DNA from 2 places in the Actinoplanes sp. NPDC049118 genome. Region 1 is predicted to be linked to the other one. Evidence: riboswitches for the same ligand, from Rfam matches in the RefSeq annotation. Region 1 holds a riboswitch; the other holds the start of a gene.
The links. Region 1 has a riboswitch for cobalamin ahead of AB0B58_RS04155 (ribonucleoside-diphosphate reductase subunit alpha). Riboswitches for the same ligand answer to the same signal wherever they lie in the genome.
Positions count from the first base shown of each region.

Region 2: linked by a shared signal. The riboswitch ahead of AB0B58_RS18365 (VWA domain-containing protein) and the one ahead of AB0B58_RS04155 (ribonucleoside-diphosphate reductase subunit alpha) in region 1 are both predicted to bind cobalamin.

Region 1 is NZ_JBEZDY010000002.1:357,769-362,123, forward strand. Features, by position in the region: gene AB0B58_RS04155 (ribonucleoside-diphosphate reductase subunit alpha) at 1-1,700, opposite strand, end outside; cobalamin riboswitch at 1,829-2,039, opposite strand; gene AB0B58_RS04160 (UdgX family uracil-DNA binding protein) at 2,153-2,815, shown strand; gene AB0B58_RS04165 (DUF3046 domain-containing protein) at 3,264-3,464, shown strand; gene recA (recombinase RecA) at 3,663-4,355, shown strand, end outside.
Region 2 is NZ_JBEZDY010000010.1:298,474-302,828, reverse strand. Features, by position in the region: gene AB0B58_RS18370 (gluconokinase) at 1-1,524, shown strand, start outside; cobalamin riboswitch at 1,655-1,784, shown strand; gene AB0B58_RS18365 (VWA domain-containing protein) at 1,816-3,984, shown strand; gene cobO (cob(I)yrinic acid a,c-diamide adenosyltransferase) at 3,984-4,355, shown strand, end outside.

The DNA.
Region 1 (4,355 bases):
GGGTGCGGGCCGCAGCGCTCGGCGAGGGACGCCGAGGTCTCCAGCGCCGTCAGATAGATCTCCTCCGAGACGCGGGTCGAGAGCTCGCGTGCCTCGGCGGAGTCGAACGGCAGCCTCAACGCGAAGAACGCGTCCTGCAGGCCCATCAGCCCGAGCCCGACCGGACGCCACCGTGGGTTGCTCGCCGCCGCCTGCTCGCTCGGGTAGTAGTTGATGTCGATGACCCGGTCCAGGAACACCACGGCGGTCCGCACGGTCTCGCGCAGCTTCGCCCAGTCGACGTCGTCCCCGGCCAGGTGGGCGCCGAGGTTGATCGAGCCGAGGTTGCAGACCGCCGTCTCTTCGTCGGAGCTGACCTCGAGGATCTCGGTGCACAGGTTCGACAGGTGGATGGTGTTGCCGGGGTGGCCGGTCTGGTTGCTCAGCCGGTTCGAGGGGTCCTTGAAGGTCATCCAGCCGTTGCCGGTCTGTGCCAGCGTGCGCATCATCCGGCCGTACAGGTCACGCGCCCTGACGGTCTTGACCGGCTTCCGCTCCGCGATCCGGTACGCCGCCTCGAACTCCTCGCCGTAGAGGTCCGGCAGCTCCGGGGCGTCGGACGGGTCGATCAGCGACCAGTCCTCGTCGGCCTCGACCCGGCGCATGAACTCGTCCGGGATCCAGTTGGCCAGGTTCAGGTTGTGGGTGCGGCGGGCATCCTCGCCCGTGTTGTCCCGCAGTTCGAGGAACTCCTCGATGTCCGGGTGCCACGGCTCGAGGTAGACGCAGGCCGCGCCCTTGCGCCGGCCGCCCTGGTTGACCGCCGCGACGCTGGCGTCGAGCGTGCGCAGGAACGGCACGATGCCGTTGGACCGGCCGTTCGTGCCGCGGATCAGCGCGCCCCGGCCGCGCACCCGCGACCAGGAGATGCCGATGCCGCCGGCGAACTTCGACAGCCGCGCCACCTGCTGATAGCGCTCGTAGATCGAATCCAGCTCGTCCTTCGGCGAGTCCACGAGGAAGCACGACGACATCTGGGTGTGCCGGGTGCCCGAGTTGAACAACGTCGGCGAGCTCGGCAGGTAGGCGAGCGACGACATGAGCCGATAGAACGCGATCGCCTCGCCGGCGCTGGTCGACAGGCCACAGGCGACCCGCAGCAGCCAGTACTGCGGCGTCTCCACGACCAGGCGCGTCCGCGGGTGCCGCAGCAGGTAACGGTCGGCGACCGTACGCAGGCCGAAGTATTCGAACCGCAGATCGCCGCCCGGGTCGACGGCGTCGTCGAGCTTGCGGGCGTTCCTCGCCACGAACTCGGCCGTCTCGTCCCCGATCAGCCCCTCCGCGTGGCCGCGGGCGATGGACTGGCTGAAGCTCGCGATGCCCTGGCCGCGGACCTCCTTGTCGACGAACGCCGCGAGCAGCCGGGCCGCCAGCCGCGAATACTGCGGCTCCTCGCCGATCAGCTCCGCCGCCGTCTGGATCGACAGCCTGTCCAGTTCCGCGGTGGTCGCGCCGTCGTAGAGACCACTGATGGTCTTGGTCGCCACCCGCAACGGGTCGACCTCGTCCAGGTCGGCGACCCACCGCTCGACCGCCTTGACGATCTTGTTGACGTCGACCGATTCGGGGTCGCCGTTGCGCTTGCGCACCTGCATCGCGTGTCGGCGCTGCTCCGGTACGGCTGGATCGGACGCAGTCTGCTCCTGCGTGACCGTCATGAACTCTCTCTCCTCGCGAGCCCGTTCCGAAGTGGTCTCCGGGCGCGCAGGAGGACGCCGGTGGACGCGGCTGTGCGCGCACACCTGAATGGCGTCGGCCGTCCCACGCGGCCTCGGACCGCCGCACGCGGAGCGTGCGGCGCGCTGGCAGGTCTTCGGACTCGCGGGCCTGACCGGTCTCCGGTCTCCTACTGGCCGTCGCTTCCCAGGCCGGGGCCCAGTGCTGATGACGGCGGTCGTTCCCACTCACCGCTGCGGGGCAGTTCCGGTCTTCCACCGGATTCCCTCTTGCCTCGGCCGTCCTGGAGGGACGGCCGAACCAGCTGCGGGCAACACCATATCTAGGTGCGACTCCAAACACGCAACCCCACATGTCGTGTCGGCGTGTCGGATCATGCTCGTTCGGGTGAGGCCCCGCGCGTGGATGGGACGGCAGGGGGTAAAACGTCTGCATGGCAATGACGCAGGCCCCGCCCGGCGCCCAGGGGTTCATTCCCGCCGATGTGCACGACCTCGACGAGCTGAAGGCCGCCGCGCCCGGCTGCCGTGGCTGCGAACTGTACGAGGACGCCACCCAGGTGGTCTTCGGACGCGGCGCCGCTCATGCCCGGCTCGTGCTGGTCGGCGAGCAGCCCGGCGACATCGAGGACCAGAAGGGCCTGCCCTTCGTCGGCCCGGCCGGCCGGCTGCTGCGCGACGCGGTCGGCGACGCCGGCATCGACCCGTCGGTGATCTACCTGACGAACGCCGTGAAGCACTTCCGCTTCGAACTGCGCGGCCGGCGACGCATCCACCAGACCCCCGGACCGGCGCACATCACCGCCTGCCGCCCCTGGCTGGTCGCCGAGTTCTCGCTGCTCAAGCCGGACCTGGTCGTGGCGCTCGGCGCGACCGCGGCCAAGACCCTCTTCGGACCCTCGTTCCGGGTCACGAGATCCCGCGGCGAACTACTCCCGTGGCCGGCCGCGGCGCAGCGCCCGCAGGACTTCCCGCCGGCCGAGGCCCAGGCACTCGCGACGATCCATCCGTCGGCGGTGCTGCGGGCCGACGACCGGGACGCGGCCTACCAGGGCCTGGTCGACGACCTCAAGGTCGCGGCGGCGGCACTGGCCTGAGCGGTACGCGGACCACCAACCGCTCCCCGATGCGTCCCGCACGAGCCTTCTCAGCCGCTCGCGGCGCGTCTGTCGCTACAGTGTGCTGGTCGCCATGGTTTGTGGGCAGACGGGAAGCCCGCCCGCCCCTCCCGGCTGGCCTGCCCTCGCTTGATTGGCCTGCCCTCGCTGGGTTGGCCCGCCGGCCTGCTCGCCCGCCCGTCGGCCCGCTAGTTCGCTCGCTTGCCCCGCCGCTTGCCTGCTCGCCCGCCCCTAGCGCGGTGGCCCGCCCGCGCGACCCGGCCTTGCCGTCCCGCAGGCCGCCCAGGCGGCCGCACGAGTTGATGATCCGGGGCGAAGCGGGCGGGCCGGGGTCGGCGCCGCGTCCACTGTCTCTCTCGCGTAGTGATGTGTGTCTCAGCGTTGTGCGCGACGAGGTGGCCCGCGGCCCGCGGGTAGGCTTTTTCCCGTGCGGTTGACGGATTTCTGGGAGCGCCTCGAGCAGGCGTTCGGCCCCGCGTATGCGAGGAGCCTTGCCACCGATCAGAGTTTCTCGGCGTTGCAGGGACGCACGATCGACCAGTCCATCGCTCAGGGTGTGGACACCGCTACCATCTGGCGCGCCGTGGTGGCCGAGTACCCCGATCGGGTGCCTTCGCGCCTGCACTGACCCGCCTTTCGTACGTTTGTTCTGGCGTGTCACTCGTAGTCGTACACCTGTTCGGCTATCGTCCTCAGCGGCGAGGTCATCCGCAGCTCACGGCCGGGCGGTCGTTTTCTGTCAGACCCAACGTCTAGCGTGACCCGCGTGGTGAACAGAAACGCTTCGGCGAAGACGCCTGGGAAGTCGAGTACAGGGGTGGCGGACATGGTGGCAGGACCTGATCGGGACAAGGCGCTAGACCTTGCTCTCGCGCAGATCGACAAGCAGTTCGGCAAGGGCTCGGTGATGCGCCTCGGGGAGCGGCCTGTCACACAGATGGCCATCATCCCCACCGGCTCAATCGCCCTCGACATCGCGCTCGGCGTCGGCGGTCTGCCGCGCGGCCGGGTCATCGAGGTCTACGGCCCGGAGTCCAGCGGTAAGACGACGGTCGCCCTGCACGCGGTGGCCAACGCCCAGCGCAACGGCGGCATCGCGGCCTTCATCGACGCGGAGCACGCGCTCGACCCCGACTACGCCCAGGCTCTCGGCGTCGACACCGACGCCCTGCTGGTCTCCCAGCCGGACACCGGCGAGCAGGCGCTCGAGATCGCGGACATGCTGATCCGCTCCGGCGCCCTCGACATCATCGTCATCGACTCGGTGGCGGCCCTCGTGCCGCGCGCCGAGATCGAGGGCGAGATGGGCGACAGCCACGTGGGTCTGCAGGCTCGCCTGATGAGCCAGGCCCTGCGGAAGATCACCGGCATCCTGAACAACTCCGGCACGACGGCGATCTTCATCAACCAGCTCCGCGAGAAGATCGGCGTCATGTTCGGCTCGCCCGAGACGACGACGGGCGGTCGCGCGCTGAAGTTCTACTCGTCGGTGCGTCTCGACGTGCGCCGCATCGAAAGC
Region 2 (4,355 bases), on a different contig from region 1:
GTCGCCGCCGGGCCGGCCGGGCAGGTGCGGGCGATGGCGAGCGTGCACTACCCCCTCTCCGTGCCCGGGCCGGGTCAGGCCGAGCTCGACCCCGCCCGGCTGCGCGACGCGGCGATCGAGGCCCTGGTCACCATCGCCGCGCAGGTGCACGGGCAGAACGACCGGGTCGTCGCCGTCGGCCTCAGCGCGTTCCTGCACGGGCTCGTGCCGATGGACGGCGACGGCGCGCCGCTCGGCCCGCTGGTCACCTGGGCCGACAACCGGGCGGCCCGGCAGAGCGAGCGGATCGCCGGGTCCGGCCACGCGAAGGCGCTGCAGGCACGGACCGGCACGCCGGTGCACCCGATGTCCCCGCTGACCAAGCTCGCCTGGTGGCGGGATACCGATCCCGCGAAGCTCCGCGACACACCGCGCTGGGGCGGCGTCAAGGAGATCGTCCTGGCCGGACTCGCCGACGAGGGCTTCCTGCTGGACCTCTCGGTCGCCTCCGGCACCGGCTTGTATGACATACACCGGCGCCGCTGGGACCCCGAGGCGCTGGAGCTGGCCGGCCTGCGCCGGCACCAGCTCGCCGAGGTCGTGCCGACCACCCGGCGGCTGCGGCTGAACCCGGAGGTGGCGGCCGCGGCGGGGCTGCACGCGGACACCCCGCTGATCATCGGCGCGGCCGACGGCCCGCTGGCCAACCTCGGCGTCGGCGCCACCGGGCCCGGGGTCGCGGCCGTCTCCCTCGGCACCAGCGGCGCGCTGCGCACCATCGTGAACCGCCCGACCGCGGACCGGGCCGGGCGGCTGTTCTGCTACGCCCTCACCGAGGAGCACTGGGTGGTGGGCGGTGCGATCAACAACGCCGGTTCGGTGGTGCGCTGGGCCGGACAGACCTTCGCCGGCGGCCTCGACCGCCCGGCCGCCGAGGGCGAGGACGCCGACGTCCGCGACGCCGCCCTGCTGGTGGAGGCCGCTAAGGTCGGGCCGGGCAGCGAGGGCCTGCTCTGCCTGCCCTACCTGCTGGGGGAGCGGGCGCCGTGGTGGCGCGGCGGCATGCGCGGCGCGTACCTCGGGCTGCGCCGCGAGCACGGCCGCGCCCACCTCGTCCGGGCCGCGGTCGAGGGTGTCTGCCAGCAGCTGGCGCTGGTCCGCGACACGTTCGCGGACGAGGGCATCGCGATGACCGAGGTGCGGGCCACCGGCGGTGCCGTCGCCTCCGACCTGTGGGTGGGCGTGCTCGCCGCGGCCCTGGACCTTCCCGTGTCCGTGGCGGACACGCCGGAGGGCACCGCGCTCGGCGCCTGCCTGCTCGCGCGGCACGCCCTCGGCGAGCTGCCGGACCTGTCCGGTGCCGCGGCGATGGTCGCCGTCGGCGAGCCCACCCGCCCGGATCCGCACGCCGCCGGCCTCTACCGACGGCTGCGCCCGCTGGTGGAACGCTCGGCGCTGGCGGTGACGGACGTGCTCACCGAGTTGGACAGACTGGCACCGCCGCCGCTGCCGGACACCGCGAAGGCCCTGCCCGAGGGGCGCTGAGGCGGCACCGGCCGGCACCGCCCGGCCCTCGACTCGCTTCCGGACATCCGCAGGACGGTGCCGACGGGCGGTCACGGCGTGTCGGCCGGGCCGTGAGGACGGCCACCCGCCCCCGCGTTGACGCCGTGCCACGCCGTGAGAAAGAGTGACTCGCGAGCGGCAGCGGAGGAACCCGGTGAGAAACCGGGACGGTCCCGCCACTGTGACCGGGATCGAGGTCCCGGGAGTCAGGAGACTCCGGCCGCTCGTAACCTTCCACACGCGGGCGCGGACCCGCGGAAAGGACCGGGCGTGACGCCGTACCCGTTCTCTGCCGTCGTCGGCCTCGACGACCTGCGGCTCGCGCTGCTGCTGACCGCCGTGTCTCCCGCCGTCGGCGGGGTCCTGGTCCGCGGCGAGAAGGGCACGGCCAAGTCCACGGTGGTGCGCGCCCTCGCCGCGCTGCTGCCCGAGGTCGACGTGGTCCGCGGCTGCCGCTTCGCCTGCGACCCGGCGGCCACCGACCCCGGCTGCCCCGACGGGCCGCACGAGGCCGGCGCGCCGCACGGTCACCGGCCCGCCACCCTGGTCGAGCTGCCGGTCGGCGCCACCGAGGACCGGGTCGTCGGCACCCTCGACATCCAGCGCGCGCTCGCCGACGGCGTGAAGGCGTACGAGCCGGGCCTGCTCGCGGCCGCGCACCGCGGCGCCCTCTACGTCGACGAGGTCAACCTGCTGCCGGACCACCTCGTCGACCTGCTGCTCGACGCGGCGGCGATGGGCCGCGCCCACGTCGAGCGCGACGGGGTGTCGGTCAAGCACGCCGCCCGGTTCCTGCTCGTCGGCACGATGAATCCCGAGGAGGGCGAGCCGCGGCCGCAGCTGGTCGACCGGTTCGGCCTGGTGGTGACCGTCGCCGCGCCCCGGGACGCGACCCTGCGCGCCGAGGTGGTGCGCCGGCGGCTGGCCTACGAGGCCGGACCGGACGAGTTCGCGCGGCGGTTCGCGGCCGACGAGACCGAGCTGGCGGCCCGGATCCTGGCGGCCCGCGCGGCGGTGCCGGCGGTGCGGCTGCCCGACGCGGAGCTGGACCGGATCGCCCGGGTGTGCCTGGCCTACGGGGTCGACGGAATGCGGGCGGACATCGTGGTCGCCCGGTGCGCGGTGGCGCTGGCGGCGTGGCACGGCCGCGACCGGGTCACCGTCGAGGACATCCGCGACGCGGCACGGCTGGCGCTGCCGCACCGGCGACGCCGGGACCCGCTGGACCCGCCGGGCACCGACGAGCAGCGCCTGGAGGAGGCCCTGGACCAGGCCGCCCCCGACGACGACCCGGACCCGACGCCTCCGGACGGCGGCCCGGACGGCCCGGACGACGGCGGTCCCGGCGACGGACCGGACGGTGGCGGCCCCGGCGGCGGCCCGGACGGCGGCCGGGACCAGCGCGGCCCCGGACCGTCCGCCCCGGACGGTGCCGCCCGGAACAACGCCGTCCCGGACAACGGGTCCCGACCCGCCGAACGCCGGCCGGAGACCGCGCCGGCCGGCGAGCAGGCCCCCGAGGGCGCCGGGGTCGGCGGCGCCGCACCCGCTCAGGCCGGCACCGCCTACCGGCCGCGGACCCTGCGGATCGCCGCCCGCGGCGAGGGCGGCCACGCCGGGCGCCGCTCGCCGGCGCTCTCCCGGCGCGGCCGGGTCGTCGGCTCCCGGGTCCCGCGCGGCAAGCTCGCCGGTGCGGCCCACCTGCCGGCGACGCTGCGCGCCGCCATTCACCGGGGAGCCCTGGCCCGGGACCCTTTCCCGGACGCCGGCCACGCGGCACCGCCGGCCTTCGCCGGGCCGGATCGGGCGGCGCCGGTCGCCGAGGCGGCCGCGCCCCCTCCGCCCCGGCCCGCGGTCCTGCGCCCGCGGGCCGTGCATCCGCGTGACCTGCGGGAGGCCGTGCACGTCGGCCGCGAGGCCAATCTGGTGCTCTTCGTCGTCGACGCTTCCGGGTCGATGGCCGCCCGCAGGCGGATGACCGTCGTCAAGACCGCCGTGCTGTCGCTGCTGCGCGACGCCTACCAGCGGCGGGACCGGGTCGGCATGATCACGTTCCGGGGCTCGTCCGCGGAGCAGGTGCTGCCACCCACCTCCAGCCACGAGGTCGGCGTGCTGCGGCTCGCGGGTCTGCGCACGGGCGGGCGTACCCCGTTGGCGGCCGGCCTGCGCGCCGCGGCCGCGACCATCGCCACCGAGCGGCGCCGTGATCCCCGCCGCAGGCCGCTGCTGATCGTCGTCACCGACGGGCGCGCGACCAGCGGCCCGGACCCCGCGCTCGTCGCGCCGGCACTGGCCGGCGTCGCCGCGGTGGTCGTCGACTGCGAGTCCGGTCCGGTGCGCCTCGGCCTCGCCCGGCGGCTCGCCGCAGCCCTCGGCGCCGACGTCATGCCGCTCGACGCGCTCGCCGCGGGCGCCGCATCCAGCAGGAGGGTCGCCTGATGCCGCAGGGACAGGTCACGACGGTGCCGCAGGATGGGCTCACCACCCGGCAGCGGCGCCGGCAGGCCGTGCTGGCCGTACACACCGGACACGGCAAGGGCAAGTCGACGGCCGCGTTCGGGATGGCGCTGCGCGCGTGGAGCGCGGGCTGGCCGATCGGGGTCTTCCAGTTCGTGAAGTCCGAGAAGTGGCGCGTCGGCGAGGAGACGGCGTTGAAGGCCCTGGGCCAGGCCGGTGGCGCGAGCGTCGCGTGGCACAAGATGGGCGAGGGCTGGTCCTGGATCCAGCGCCCCGGCACCGAACGCGATCACGCGGCCGAGGCCGCCGAGGGCTGGGCGCAGATCAAACGGGACCTGGCCGCCGAGACGTAC